One region of the Peribacillus sp. SIMBA_075 genome, then DNA from elsewhere that is predicted to be linked to it. Evidence: riboswitches for the same ligand, from Rfam matches in the RefSeq annotation. Region 1 holds a riboswitch; the other holds the start of a gene.
The links. A riboswitch is a leader RNA that binds a small molecule or an ion and turns the genes downstream of it on or off. The one in region 1 is predicted to bind S-adenosylmethionine.
Positions count from the first base shown of each region.

Region 2: another riboswitch for S-adenosylmethionine. It lies ahead of SB775_RS09765 (sugar ABC transporter substrate-binding protein); the one in region 1 lies ahead of SB775_RS05605 (Fur-regulated basic protein FbpA).

Region 1 is NZ_JAWRYN010000004.1:161,047-168,034, forward strand. Features, by position in the region: gene thiE (thiamine phosphate synthase) at 1-591, opposite strand, end outside; gene thiM (hydroxyethylthiazole kinase) at 572-1,387, opposite strand; gene thiD (bifunctional hydroxymethylpyrimidine kinase/phosphomethylpyrimidine kinase) at 1,384-2,190, opposite strand; gene thiW (energy coupling factor transporter S component ThiW) at 2,159-2,680, opposite strand; gene tenA (thiaminase II) at 2,695-3,384, opposite strand; TPP riboswitch at 3,479-3,583, opposite strand; SAM riboswitch class I at 3,743-3,847, shown strand; gene SB775_RS05605 (Fur-regulated basic protein FbpA) at 4,024-4,212, shown strand; gene SB775_RS05610 (aspartyl-phosphate phosphatase Spo0E family protein) at 4,464-4,658, shown strand; gene SB775_RS05615 (GNAT family N-acetyltransferase) at 4,729-5,235, opposite strand; gene SB775_RS05620 (DUF459 domain-containing protein) at 5,459-6,160, shown strand; gene SB775_RS05625 (MFS transporter) at 6,287-6,595, shown strand; gene SB775_RS05630 (DinB family protein) at 6,977-6,988, shown strand, end outside.
Region 2 is NZ_JAWRYN010000009.1:84,024-91,011, reverse strand. Features, by position in the region: gene SB775_RS09785 (hypothetical protein) at 94-813, opposite strand; gene SB775_RS09780 (hydrolase) at 1,001-1,357, shown strand; gene SB775_RS09775 (ABC transporter permease) at 1,902-2,906, opposite strand; gene SB775_RS09770 (sugar ABC transporter ATP-binding protein) at 2,908-4,410, opposite strand; gene SB775_RS09765 (sugar ABC transporter substrate-binding protein) at 4,467-5,579, opposite strand; SAM riboswitch class I at 5,696-5,801, opposite strand; gene SB775_RS09760 (GTPase domain-containing protein) at 5,899-6,988, opposite strand, start outside.

The sequences.
Region 1 (6,988 bases):
AATCTTTGGACTATCTGCATTCATGATGGCTGAAACGACTGCGGTACCGGATAGCCCGCTATCTGAAAGTGAGGAAATGTTATCGGCTGTGATACCCCCGATTGCTACGGCAGGAATCGATACGCTGCGGCAAATTTCCTCCAAATCTTCAATGGCCATTAGCGTTGCATCTTGTTTGGTCTTCGTCGGGAAAACGGAACCGACTCCGATATAGTCTGCTCCATTTTGTTCGGCTTCGAGAGCTTCTTCAAGTGTGGAGACTGAAACACCGACAATCATATCGTCAGGAACCATTTGTTTGATGACAGGCAGTGGAAGATCATCTTGCCCAATATGAATTCCGTCCGCTTCAACAGCGAGTGCTATATCTACCCGGTCATTAATGATAAGGGGAATGGACAGCTCGCTCAATAACTGTTTTAATGCAGAAGCCTTTTTATAAAAGGAGAGAGAGGAATTGTTTTTCTCTCTAAGTTGTACGATCGAAACTCCTCCTGAAACCGATTCTGCAATGATTTTGGTCAATTCTTCTATTGCTATCGACTCTTCCGTAACTAAATATAGACTTAAATCAATTTGGGACTTCTTCATTTATTTTCACCTCATGCATCCAAATTTCCTTATCCATTCTTGATATTGCATCCATTAATCGCACTCGAAACGTTCCTGTCCCTTCATCTTCTTGAAGTTTTGCAGCTGCCAGGTCCCCTGAAATGCTCATGGTCGAGATACCAGCAATTGCCGCAGAATAGAAATCGTCCGTGACTCCGGAAAAGGTGCCGATAAGAGCAGTGGCCATGCATCCGGTACCAGTAACATTAGTTAAAAGGAGATTCCCGTTGTCGATAATTGACGTATGTTTTCCGTCGCTGACCGCATCCTTAGCCCCGCTGACCACGATGATACTATTCAATTTATTTGCTGCTTGTGCAGCCAGCTCTGCATTGCTAATCGCTAGTTCCCCTGAATCCACTCCGCGTGTAACGATATCCCCCCCCATCAATCGAAGGATCTCACTCGCATTTCCGCGAATGATTTGGAAAGTAACCTTACTTAGGAGCTCTGTGACTTTCTCTGTCCGATAGGAGGTGGCACCCACTCCCACCGGGTCCAAAATGACTGGGATATTCAGGGCATTTGCCGTCTTGCCGGCAATCTCCATTGCTTCTAAGGCTTTATCATCAATCGTACCGAAATTCAGGACCAATGCATTCGCTAATTTGACCATATCCGCCACTTCACTGGGGCTCGATGTCATTACAGGTGAGCCACCGATGGCAAGGGTGACATTGGCACAGTCGTTGACCGTAACAAAGTTGGTGATTTGGTGAACGAGAGGTTTTCTTTCTCGTACTTTCACGAATAAATCGGCTGCAGCAACATTCATATTAAGTCACTCCGTTCTTTTTTTGAAAATGAATGAAAATGATGGACAGGTCCATGCCCCCTACCGATTGAAAAGCTATTACGTATCGCTTCGGAAATATAGGTTTTGGCCTGTTCAATCGACTCTTTCAATGGCAGTCCATTTGCCAGGTTGGATGTAATGGCGGATGATAGGGTACAGCCTGTACCATGTGTGTTTTGTGTATGAATGCGTTCTCCCTTGATCCATTGGAAGTCAGTTCCATCATAAAAAAGATCGTTTGGATTTCCTGCTGCATGGCCCCCTTTAAGTAAAACGGCTTTAGAACCTAGTTCATGTATGGATATGCATGCCCTGTAAAAATCTTGTTTCGTTCGAATCGACAAGCCAGTAAGGACTTCCGCTTCTGGTACATTCGGGGTTACAAGTGTTGCAAGCGGAAGCAATTCCATTTTTAAGGCAGTGACAGCTTTTTCGTCTAGCAAATGGTGGCCGCTTTTTGAAATCATGACTGGGTCAAGGATAACGATGGAAGGTAAGTAGGTTTTAATGGACGCAGCGACTGTTTTCACTATTTCTTTTGATCCAAGCATTCCTATTTTTACTGCATCGACATGAATATCCTCAAAGATGGCAGCAATTTGATCCGAGATGATAGCTGTTTCGATGGCCTGAACTGAACGCACTTCCATTGTGTTTTGTGCAGTAACGGCTGTAATGGCAGACATTCCAAAGACACCATGTGCAGAAAATGTTTTTAAATCTGCTTGTATTCCAGCACCGCCCCCTGAATCAGAGCCTGCGATGGTTAATGCTGTTTTCATAAAAAATCCCCTTCATATAATTATTTTTTAGAAGTATGTTAAGTAATATGAAAGCTAAAAGCGCACCTGCGAATGAACTAAGCATAAAAGCTGGTAAAAAACCAAAAAGAGCAGCTTTTTCCCCCAATAGGAGGAGTGCAAGTGGATAACAGGCCAGGGATCCGAGAATGCCGGTCCCAATCACTTCCCCTAGACAGGCGAATTTCAAGCTTTGTGTTTTTCGATAAAGGACGGCAGCCAATAGTGCACCTATCATGCTGCCAGGAAAGGCGAAAATTGAACCGGTACCAGACATGTTTCTAATGATGGAAACTAATAAAGCTTGTGTTACCGAATAGGCAGGTCCCAATAAAACGGCTGTCAGGACATTTGCCAGATGCTGTATCGGGAAGATTTTAGCAAATCCGACAGGGATGAAAATAATTGAACTGGTCAGAGTCGTTATACCCGTGATCATGGCAGTCAACGTCATTTTCTTGATTGGATTCATCATCATGTCAATACCTACAGTGGCCAATCCTGTTCATTTTGAACCATATCCCAGAATAAATATTCATATCGGGAAGTCACCAAAAAGTGCTTTTCTAATCTCAGAAGTTCCTTTTCAGGCATGCCTCTTGTTAATTCTTCCAATAAAGCAATCAGCCACTTGTGTGCCTCACCGAATTCAGGAGATGAATAGGACCTTATCCAATCTGCGTAGCGGTTGTTTTCCAATGCTTCACCATTTTGTTTTTTTAATATCAAACCGATTTCGTAATAATCCCAAGCACATGGTAGGAGACAAGCGATGAGGTCTGCCAAAGTCCCATGCTGAGCTGCATTTAGCATGTAACCCGTATAGGCTAAAGTGGTAGGCGTAGGTTCTGTTTCTTCCAATTCCTTGGTACTGATTCCGAATTCCGAAGCATATTGCCGATGGATATCCATTTCCACTTGAAGAGTTTCGTTTAAAATACTGGAAAATCTTGCCATGGTTTCGATATTATGAGCTTTGATGACACCTAGAGCAAAAAGCTTGGAATATTCCATGAGATAGATATAGTCCTGCTTCAAATAATAAGAAAACTTCTTTTCAGGTAGCGTGCCGTTTCCAATTGCCTGGACAAAGGGATGTGAATGGTTCCTTTTCCAAATTTCTTTTGCCCGTCCATGAAGTCTTTCACTGAAGGTTTCTAATTTAGTATTCTCCATTGTTCATCCTCCTTTAGAATAGATCCCCTATTTACATCCATAAAAAAAACCGCTCCTGAATACGGAACGGGGTAGATGGATAAAGTCTGCAAATGGACGATATCATCCACTTCCCTCCGCCGGTATGAGCCGGTTCAGGTTCAAAGGGTCCGGAACTAATTCCATCTCAGTCTAAAAAAAGACTCCCCTAGTGGTGTGAATTGTATGTAATTACTGACATCATATCAGAAAGACAAGAAAATGCAACCCACATTTGAAAGGGGAAACCCATTTATGGCAAGTGGAAAAGGAAGAACCAGGTAATTGACTTTTGATGTTTATTGGGATAAAATCATTTCTACATCATTTATATATTGAATTCTTATCCAGAGAGGTGGAGGGACTTGGCCCAAAGAAACCTCGGCAGCAGACCCATTTTGGGAACTGTGCTAAATCCAACAAGCATTTGCTTGGAAGATAAGAAGAGCCGTACGGACACTGTAAGCCTCTTCTTGAATTAGAAGAGGCTTTTATTTTTGCGGAATAACGTTTAGTGGCATACTAGAAAAGGTATATATAATTTGGTGAAATCAAACCGGTTAATACAGTTTAGCTCAACTAGAAGCGGGCTCTATGATGACTAGGAAAGGAGCCATTTACATGGCAGAATTATTTAAGAGGATTGAACAGAGGAAGGCAATGCTTATTGAAGAGTTATTGGCCAATGGAGTATACAAAACCTCTGATGAAAGGCACCTTTATGATGCCCCGTTAAAAGTACTTGAAAATGAATATAAGATTGTAATAAATAGACCAAATAATGAGTCTCCTTCGGAATGGATGACATAGTATCCGATAGGCTATAATCTTGGGATAAGGAATATGATGTAAGCATTCGCAGTCTATACTTGTGGATGCTTTTTTTATTTATGTTTATATAGGGGATGACACAATATATACATATTTAGAAAATGAAATAGGCTTTTTGTCACATTTAAACTGTAAAATTACACATTTAATTTCAAAAAAATAGTTGATTTTAACTATAAGTTTCATTATGATGAAGGTGTAAAAAAATTGAATAAATGGGAGGTGGCTTGATGCTTTGCCAGAAGGTAACTGTAGAAAAAGTAGAAGAGAAGAGACAAGAAATGATTAAATTGGCGGCAATTTATGGTTTAACAAGTCTTCTAACTGTTCAAGCAAGCCAAGAATTGGATACGCTGTTGAATGCTTTAACAAATAAAAGAGATTCTGAATATTTTTCCCTTAAGAAAGTATATAGGTATTTCTAAATTCTCCATTTCGGCCTCGTTTAATCTGAAAAAGGCTACTGCTCAAGGCAATAGCTTTTAAATGAATATTTTAATTATCGACACGTTTCCCAAGTATAATCAAATCTCTTTCAATGCCATCGAGCTCTGCAACTCGAGGCAAATTTGCCCATTTTTCAAACCCAAATTTTGAAAAAAGCTTCAGGCTAGGTATATTGTGGGCAAAAATGAAACCTAATAAAGTCTTCACCCCTAATTTAGGGCTCACTTCAATTGCCTTTTGAATCGAAATTTGTCCGATTCCTTTTCCCCGGAAATAATCATCGATATAAATGCTGATTTCGGCCGTAGAATCATAAGCTGGCCGGCCATAGAAAGATTGAAAGCTCATCCATCCTGCAGTTTGCCCTTCTATAGTAATGATATATAGCGGTCGACTTTCTGAATGATGTTCCTCAAACCATTTAACCCTCGATTGTACGGATACAGGTTCCGTATCTGCCGTGACCATTCTTGAAGCAATTGTCGAATTATATATTTCAACGATTCTGGGTAAATCCGAAAGTGCTGCCTCCCTAAACTCTATGTGCTCTGCCATCATTTAAACTCCTATCTATCATTTATATTCAATCTCCAGAATAATGGGTATCATCCCGCTTACATAAAGGCCGGAGAATGAAGCCCAATCCATTGAAAGTTTTATATTATCATACACTCTTTACTATTTATCTGACAATTCATTTTTGTATGTTAAAACTACAGATTTTTGGGTATTTAAAATGATGAAATACTTCATAGTAAATAGACAAAAGGAGAAACCAATGAAAAAAGTAGCAGGTTTGTTAATTATTGTACTAGTTATTTGTTTTGCTGCATATAAATTTCAGGCCTCGGAGTCGAAAGATGTGCAAAGGGTAATGGCTTTTGGAGATTCGTTAACCTATGGAAAAGGGGATAAGGACGGGGAGGGATATGTAGAAGGTCTGGAGGATGAATTGAATAATCCGGAATCGGAACAAAAAGTGAGTTTTTGGAATTACGGGATAAAAGGTCAGGAAACGGATGGGATCATGAATCAGCTTGATGATTACCGCATTAAATCGAAACTTGATAAAGCCGATACTTTCATCGTTTATATTGGAACCAATGACTTGATCAATAGTAACGGCGGTGACTTGAAGAAAATAAGTGATCGAAAAATCGATGAGGGTAAACGGGAGTATATCAACCATCTTGATAAGATTACTTCGACACTGATAAAGGCAAACGATAAAGCGGATATACTTGTAGTGGGACTGTATAATCCGATTAAAGATAATCAAAAACTTGAAAAGCACATCCAAGATTATAACCAATCAATAATGGGAATATCGAAAAAGGATAAAAGGATGGTATTCATTCCTACAAATGATCTTTTTGAGAATAAAAAGAAAACCGAGTATTTCAGTGATAAGATTCATCCCAATGAAAAGGGATATCAGCTCATTACGAATCGGATTTTGGAAAGTTATCATTTCAAATGAAAGTAAAAATGCACAGAAGGCTGAATTATACCCCGGATAACGGACATACATAAAAAAGTGTCCCTTATCCGGGTTTTTTTGAGATTGAGACTGTTCCCATTGATTTAATGGCTGCTGTTCTTACTTTTGCTTATGCGGGCGTATTTTACTTTTATCCCTATTTATGCTGAGGCATTAGGTATGACATCTATTACAAGTTATTTCTTTGTAATCTTCGCACTCTTTATAAAACTGTCACGTCCATTTGTTGGAAAACTATTTGATCGTAATGGAGCAAATCATATAGTCTATCCATTCGTATTAATTTTTATCATAGGTATGATCATTTTGAGTCAAGCACATTCCATGAATGCATTTTTAAGTGCGGGAGCAATCATAGGGGAAGAGTTTGGTGTTCTTCAACCTGCTATGCAAACTCTTCTGTTCAGTCAGTAAATACTGAGCGAAAAGGGTTAGCAACTTCAACGTTTTTTTTATTCAATGATTTAGGTGTGGCATTAGGTTCCTTCACTATAGGTATTGTCTCCTCACATACTACCTATAGTTTTGTATATATAGTATGTGAGCTGTAATAATTTTTCTTTATGTTCTTTATTATTGCTTACAACATCGCAAAGTCATTGCTATTTGGAGCTATATGGAATTTCGGAAGTTATTTGTATTAGGTAAATTTTACCTTTATGACTATCATAGAGCTTTTTGAAAAAGAGACAACTATAAATCGGTTCGTTTCGTCAAAAAGCATTATTATTTTACACATTCATATAGAAAATGGAATAATTAAAGGAGATTAGCTAGGCCATAAGAGGAGATGCTATAAATGAAAAT
Region 2 (6,988 bases), on a different contig from region 1:
TTTTATCACATCCTGCTATATGATGTTTGGCATGCTAGAAAACAAAAAGGCCTCAACATGGGCCCCTTTTCAATTCGACCGTTATATATACCTTTACATGACTTCATACACTTCTTTTGTCTCCTTATTCACGCCATACCATCCCCAAGTGGCTGCATGGCCATTTTTCTGACTGCCTTCATCCACTTCGAACACTTGAAAAATGTAATCTCCCTTTTCGGCATCATGATCATATTCTATTTGCAAATGCGGGAAATTTTCCATGTCCACGTAATCCTTCACAAGCTTCTCCGCCTGAGATTTACTTAAGGTACTAACCGAATCCTCACTCTCTTCTTTTCCTTTTACCGTCTCAGCTTTTGTATCCGTTGCCGCCTTATCTTCTAATTCGGATCCAATGGTCCCTTCTTTACTTGCTTCCTCCATCGGTTCCACTTCGTCATTCCCCTCTACGGTTTCTATAGTGGCTGGGCCTGATACCGGATGCATTTCCGCCGCCTTTAAAACCATTAGTTTACCTTCCTGGTATTTTGCCTTATATGTGGCTGCTTCTTGAAAATCTCTTTGGGCCGAATCAAAATCCTGTTCGTCGTATTTCTTCATTCCACTCGCCAGAAAACCTGAAAGATCCATTAATTCTCTTACTTCCGGTGTTTTTGCTTCTTTATAAGCTAATTCAAATGCCTCGTGGGCTTCTAAATAATTTTCCTCATTCAACTGACTTTTCCCCAAATCCATATTGGAATCATAATTCCTTGTTACGCAGCCTGAAGCAATCAACATCAAAAAAATAACCATGAATGTTCTCTTCACTACATCACTCCTCACTTTTCCAAAGATACTCCCCCATATTATTCTATACATCCATCTTAAACCCTTTGATAAGAAATCCGATACCTCTATTTCCTATCATTTTCATTAAGGAAATGTTGACTTTTATGATTATCTTTTTACAAAAAGTGGTACAGAAAGATAAACGGTTGAAAGGATGATGAGTAGAATGAGGCAGGACAAACAGACCTATCATGTCGATTTGGTCAGCGGCGACGTACTCGGACAAAAACTTGAAGAGAACCCGAGCTTCACTGTACACGTAACTGATGAGGAACTGGCAGAATTGAAACAATGCTTGGAGGAACACCGGACAGATGACCTGGAGGCATATGCCCGTTCACATGTCCCCTACCTTCTCTATCATCATGACCGGGCAAATGATAAATACGATGCAGCCATGAAAAAGCTTTATGCCCTCATATATAAATTTGGCGATGAAACGGCACGAAACCATATCGAAGAAATCGGCATATTGAAAGACAACAAATTCGAGGGAAAAGAAGAAGTGCAAAAGTTCAAATAACCAATAGGAACAGAACCTGAAATTTAAAGGTTCTGTTTTTTTGAAAATCAGTTGGTGTTATCCCTTAACAATATTATGATGGTGTTCTGAATAAAAATCTGGAGGTCTATCATATAAGTTTTTATTTGGGGCGAGTATCTTTGCTTAGCATTTTTCTGGACGTTTTATTTCAGCCTTTTCTAAAAGAAGCATTCTGACCATCAGCTGGGGAGCCGCTGCACCCAATTTCTCAACCCTCAGCAACTAGCATCATTTGCGGTTATCGAACTAGCTCCGCCTTCTTTTATAATTGCTTTTGGCGACTTTATTATAAGAGGTGATAAAGTAAAATGAAGACGATACATAAACGAAATTCTTATCTCGATTACCCCGCCCTTTAGGTGCCAACGAAAAAATCCTGTTCATATCCAACAGGATTTTTATCAATCTTTATTCAAAATTCAAAATTACAGGATTCTTGCAAGAAGAATCTAATAAGGACAATGTCTACCCCTTATCCTAAATGGGAAACGGCCTCTTAATAATTTAAGGTGATAGATTCATTTTAGTGTTTTTGTTTATAATAAGTTACCGCGAGCGCAAGGGCCAGCACTGTTCCTTTGACGATATCCATAGCATAATACGGAACGGACATCATGATCAAACCATTTTGAAGGATTCCGATCAGGACTGCACCGACAAAGGTTCCAAAGGCATTCGGTTTTCCCGCTCCTAAAACGGAGGAACCAATGAAGGCTGCTGCAACGGCATCCATTAAATAGGGGGACCCTGAATTGATTTCTGATGTCATGACCCTTGAAGCTAGGACAATCCCCCCGATTGCAGCTAATAGAGCTGAAAGCAGATAGGCAAGGATTTTGTATTTATTAACCGATATCCCGGAAAGTCTCGCCGCTTCCTTATTTCCCCCAATCATGTACATATAACGACCGTGCTTCGTATAAGTCAAAAAGATATGGGTCGCTATCACAATGACTGCCATGATCAGGATTATCCATGGTACTTGGCCAATTTTGGCGAAAAACGGGCTGATCAGTCCTGTTGCGAATGTCCCATCGGGCATGACCATATTTTGCGAAACCGTTGCCCCTTTTGTATAGGTAAGGGCAATTCCCTGGATAATGAACATCGTAGCCAATGTCATTAGCATGTCGGGAATTCTCAATTTAACGATCATGAATGAATTCAAAGCCCCTACGACAAGTGAGGCACCGATTGCAGCTAATATGGCGATGAATGTATCCTGTGAAAACCAGACAAACATTGATATGACTATGGCATTGGCCAATGATGCGACGGAGCCGACGGAAAGGTCGAACCCATTCACTGTCAAGGATATCGTTATGCCGATCGCAATGATGGTCACGATTGAGATAGAACGCAGGATGTTGATCAGATTAGTAGTTTGAATGAAAGATGGATTGGACACGGCAAAAATTCCAATTAGAATGACAATCGTTAATATTGTGCCGTATTTATAGAAAAATTCGAACAGGTCCACCTTTTTCTTCGCTTTCGCTGTCTGTGTAACAGAAATGGGTGTACTCATCCTAATTTCCTCCTGTTGAATAGAATAGTAGTTCTTCTTCATTCGTTTTGCTTGTTTCTAGTTCGATGACAGTGCTCCCGTCATATAACACGTATGTCCGGTTAGTAATGCCAATGATTTCGGAGAGCTCGGATGATGCATAAATGATCGCTTTCCCATCCCTCGCAAGCTTTGCAATCATTTCGAATATATCCTTCTTGGCTCCAACATCGACACCTTTCGTTGGTTCATCGAATATGTATACATCCGCATCGGCTATAAGCCATTTTCCAATGGCAACCTTTTGCTGGTTACCACCTGAAAGGTTTTCTACTTTCACCTCCCCGGAAGGAGTTTTTATGCCGAGACTTGCGATCATTTCCTTCGCTTTTTCCATTTCCGCCTTACGATCCACAAAACTGAATGTCTTGCAGAATTTGCCGATACTGGCTGCAGTCAAGTTCGCCGATACTGATTCCTGAACAAGGACCCCTTCTTTCCTGCGTTCCTCAGGTATAAGTGCCAGACCGCTTTTTACTGCTTGGTGCGGTGATTTCAAAGAAAGCTTTCGGCCATTTAGGATGATTTCACCTGCTGTAATCGAAGTATGACCGAAAAGGCTTTTACACAACTCCGTTTTCCCAGACCCGACCAACCCTGCCAAGCCGATTATCTCCCCTGCTTTAATATGCAGACTGACATTTTTAACTTTCTCTGTATCTGACAATCCCTTCACTTCCAGAATAACGTCGCCAATCGAAGAATTCACTTCAGGGAACTGTTCATCCATGGTTTTCCCTAGCATATTCTCTATCACTTCGTTACAGGTGATGTCTTCCATCTTTCGACAAGTGACAAGCTCCCCATTCCTCATGATCGTAATTTCCTCACAGATTTCAAAAATCTCAGGCAGACGATGTGAAATGAAAATGACTCCAACACCTTTTTGCTTTAATTCATTTACAATTCGAAAAAGTTCTGTCGTTTCTATATGACTTAACGGAGCAGTTGGTTCGTCGAGAATCAGGAATTTGCATTCTGTCGAAACGGCTCTTGCTATCAGGACCATCTGTTTTTCAGCCAAGGTAAGGTCTCTTACCAGCTTTTTCGAAGGGACACGAATTTTCATATCTTCAAGAATTAAAGAGGCTTGGTTGTGCAGCTCTTTCCATTGAACTATCTGTTTTTTTCCCATGTTTTGGACCATATCATTCAACATTATATTTTCCCCAACGGTTAAATAAGGGATGAGGGCCGTATCTACTTCCTGATAAACTATTTGAATACCCTGTTCCTGCGCCGCTTTGGGCGAGCGGATATTCTGCTTTATCCCATCAATAAAAATGTCACCTGAATAATGAACATGGGCTCCCGATAAAACCTTCATTAACGTCGATTTCCCTGCTCCGTTTGCACCGACCAATGCGTGGGTTGCCCCTGATTGTATAGAAAAGTCAACTTCACTAAGCGCCTTCACTCCTGGAAATTCAATCGAGATTTTCTTCATTTCTAGTTGCGTGCCCATGTCCATTCCCCCTTATTGAACAGACACTCCCTTCACTTGCAAGAGAGTGTCCCCTTTTACTTTTTATAATGAGCTTTCAAAACTTTCATCCAATCTTCTTCAAATTCCGTTGATACACCCCATCCTTCGACAATACCAGACAGATTTGCCATGTTAACGGCTTCTTTTGAGGCTTGGATTTGCTTTTGTGAAATAAGTGAAGCCTCTAAGTCATAGGTTTGCGGTGTTTTTTCGCCCGCTAATTTTTTTGCCAATATCCTCATATTCACTGCACCAATCAACTTGGGATCGACGGCTGCCGTGTAGGACCATGAGCTAGCGGCCGATTGGATTTCCTGAAGATCTGCATTCGATACATCAATTCCGTATATCTTCACTTCATCGCGGCCCGCTTCTTTAATCGCCCGGGCGGCACCGATAGCGAAGGCATCCCATGTTGCGAAAATGGCATCCAATTTACCTTTTGGGTATTTATTCAGCATTGCGGCTACTGCATTTTGTGTTTGAACCGAAGTATCTGCAGATGCCACTCCGAATCTTTCGACTTCCCTAATTCCAGGGTTTTCTTTTAATTTTTCCTGATAAACTGAATTTCTTCTCACCATTGGAGGAAAACCATCCACCCAAAGGTAAGCAATCGCCGCTTCACCTTTCTGTACTTTTATCAGTTTATCGAAAGCCAGTGTTGCCAGCGCTTCATCATCCTGTGAAGTTAATGTCACACCTTCTATTTTAGATAAATCGCTATTTGAATCGAATGTGACAACGCTTTTACCTGCATCAACCAACTTTTGAACGTCATTCACTGTTGCTGCATCATCACCATGGGAGATGATATAGCCGTCATAATCTTCCTGCAAAGCCTGCGCGATCGCATCATGGAATTTAGCCGTATCCCCATTGGCTGTATACGTATCCACTTGAAAGCCCATTGCTTCTCCTTCTTCCTTCGCTCCAGCAAGGTATTGGGCCGTATGATCATCACCGCCAATTTTACGGATCACTTTGATTTTGGCCCCTTCCCCATCAGCAAATCTTTCCGGTACATTTTCAAATGATACTTTTTCTTCTTTCTTCGATTCTGTGGAACTCTGTCCTGTAGAACAACCCGTTAAAAGCAACGCCGAAGCGATGGCTGAAACGAATATCCCTTTAATAGATCTTCCCATCTTGTTTCCCTCCACATTCTCCTATTATTCTTATCAGTTAAGTTGGTGTAAATCATAAAATAAAAACCTCTCTAGTAATAGAGAGGTTTAATCAGCTGTATTGCAGACTTATCCCTCTCTTATCTGTCAAAACATTTCTGTTTTGCAGGATTTAGCACCAATTCCTAATGGAACGGTTGCTGGGCATCTTAGGGCCAGTCCCTCCGCCACTCTTGATAAGAGAATATATCGTGTTACGTTTTTCGTAATTATCACTTTATAGGGATATAGTCGTAAAGTCAATAGTTTTTCGAATATTTGAAATGTTTCCTGCTACTTTTTATTTTCTTTGAAGCTGGGCTAGACGCTTTTTCTCAATTTTTTCAAGTCTCTCCAACTGACGTAGTTTCACTTCGAACACAGTGATCGGATCACGGTAAACTTCCGGATTTTCTTTCATATGCTCCAATGCAGCCTGGTAGTCTTTAATTTCAGTCTGCGTTTGCTCTATTGTTTTTTGAAGTAAGGCAAATGAGCTGCGATAGAAAAGTGAGATGTCCCGATCTAAAGATTTTTCAAACAATCCAAATTGGGTAAGGAAGCGTTCAGTGATCATTTCCGCAACATCCTGGTAATCTTCACTTTCCAAGTATTTCTTATAACGATTGTACATATTGGCTTTATTTTGCGGTATTGCCCCAAACAGCTTTCCTGCTCCTTTAAGCAGCAATTGTGATGGAGTCCTTCGCAAAAGGATATTAACGTCATCGATGCGGATACTGCTTGTCATCCTGTCGGCATCACGGCGCCAGTCATCCAATACCCTGAAGTCACCTGCCAGCATAATCCGTTCTTCTTTGTATAATTCATTGAATCCGGCACTCATCTCATCCATAAACTGTTGGCTTTGTGAGAACTCCATTTGGGAACTAGCAATCCAATCTTGAAGAGAACGGTAATATTGAGGCATGATCTTGTCAGAAATGAAGGCTTGAATCCGCTCATTCATTTCATGGTTCAACTGTATATGGACCTGACTGAAATCACTGCTTTCCGTTAACGATTTAGAGCAATCCCTCAGTAATTCAGGAATTTTAGAAGAAAGCTGACTTTTCACTTCATCCTTAAGCACACGGTACGACCTTATGATATTTTCACTTTTTTCTTTTTCTAAATCAGCCAGTTGATTGACCGCACCATTCAATTTGACTTCCATCTGTTCATTCCAAGAGATGGAATGCTCGCATTTCCGTTCATTGGCTGTCCGTTTTTCTAACAGATAAGATAAAGTTTTACGAATGAAAGCAAGGATTTTTTCAGACCTTCTTTCTTTCCAATTATCATCTTGATAATTCGATTGAAGGAATGCAGAAAGGTCATTCAACTGCTGCTTGCTGTCATAAAGTTTAGAGAAAGCGAACACTTTCGCA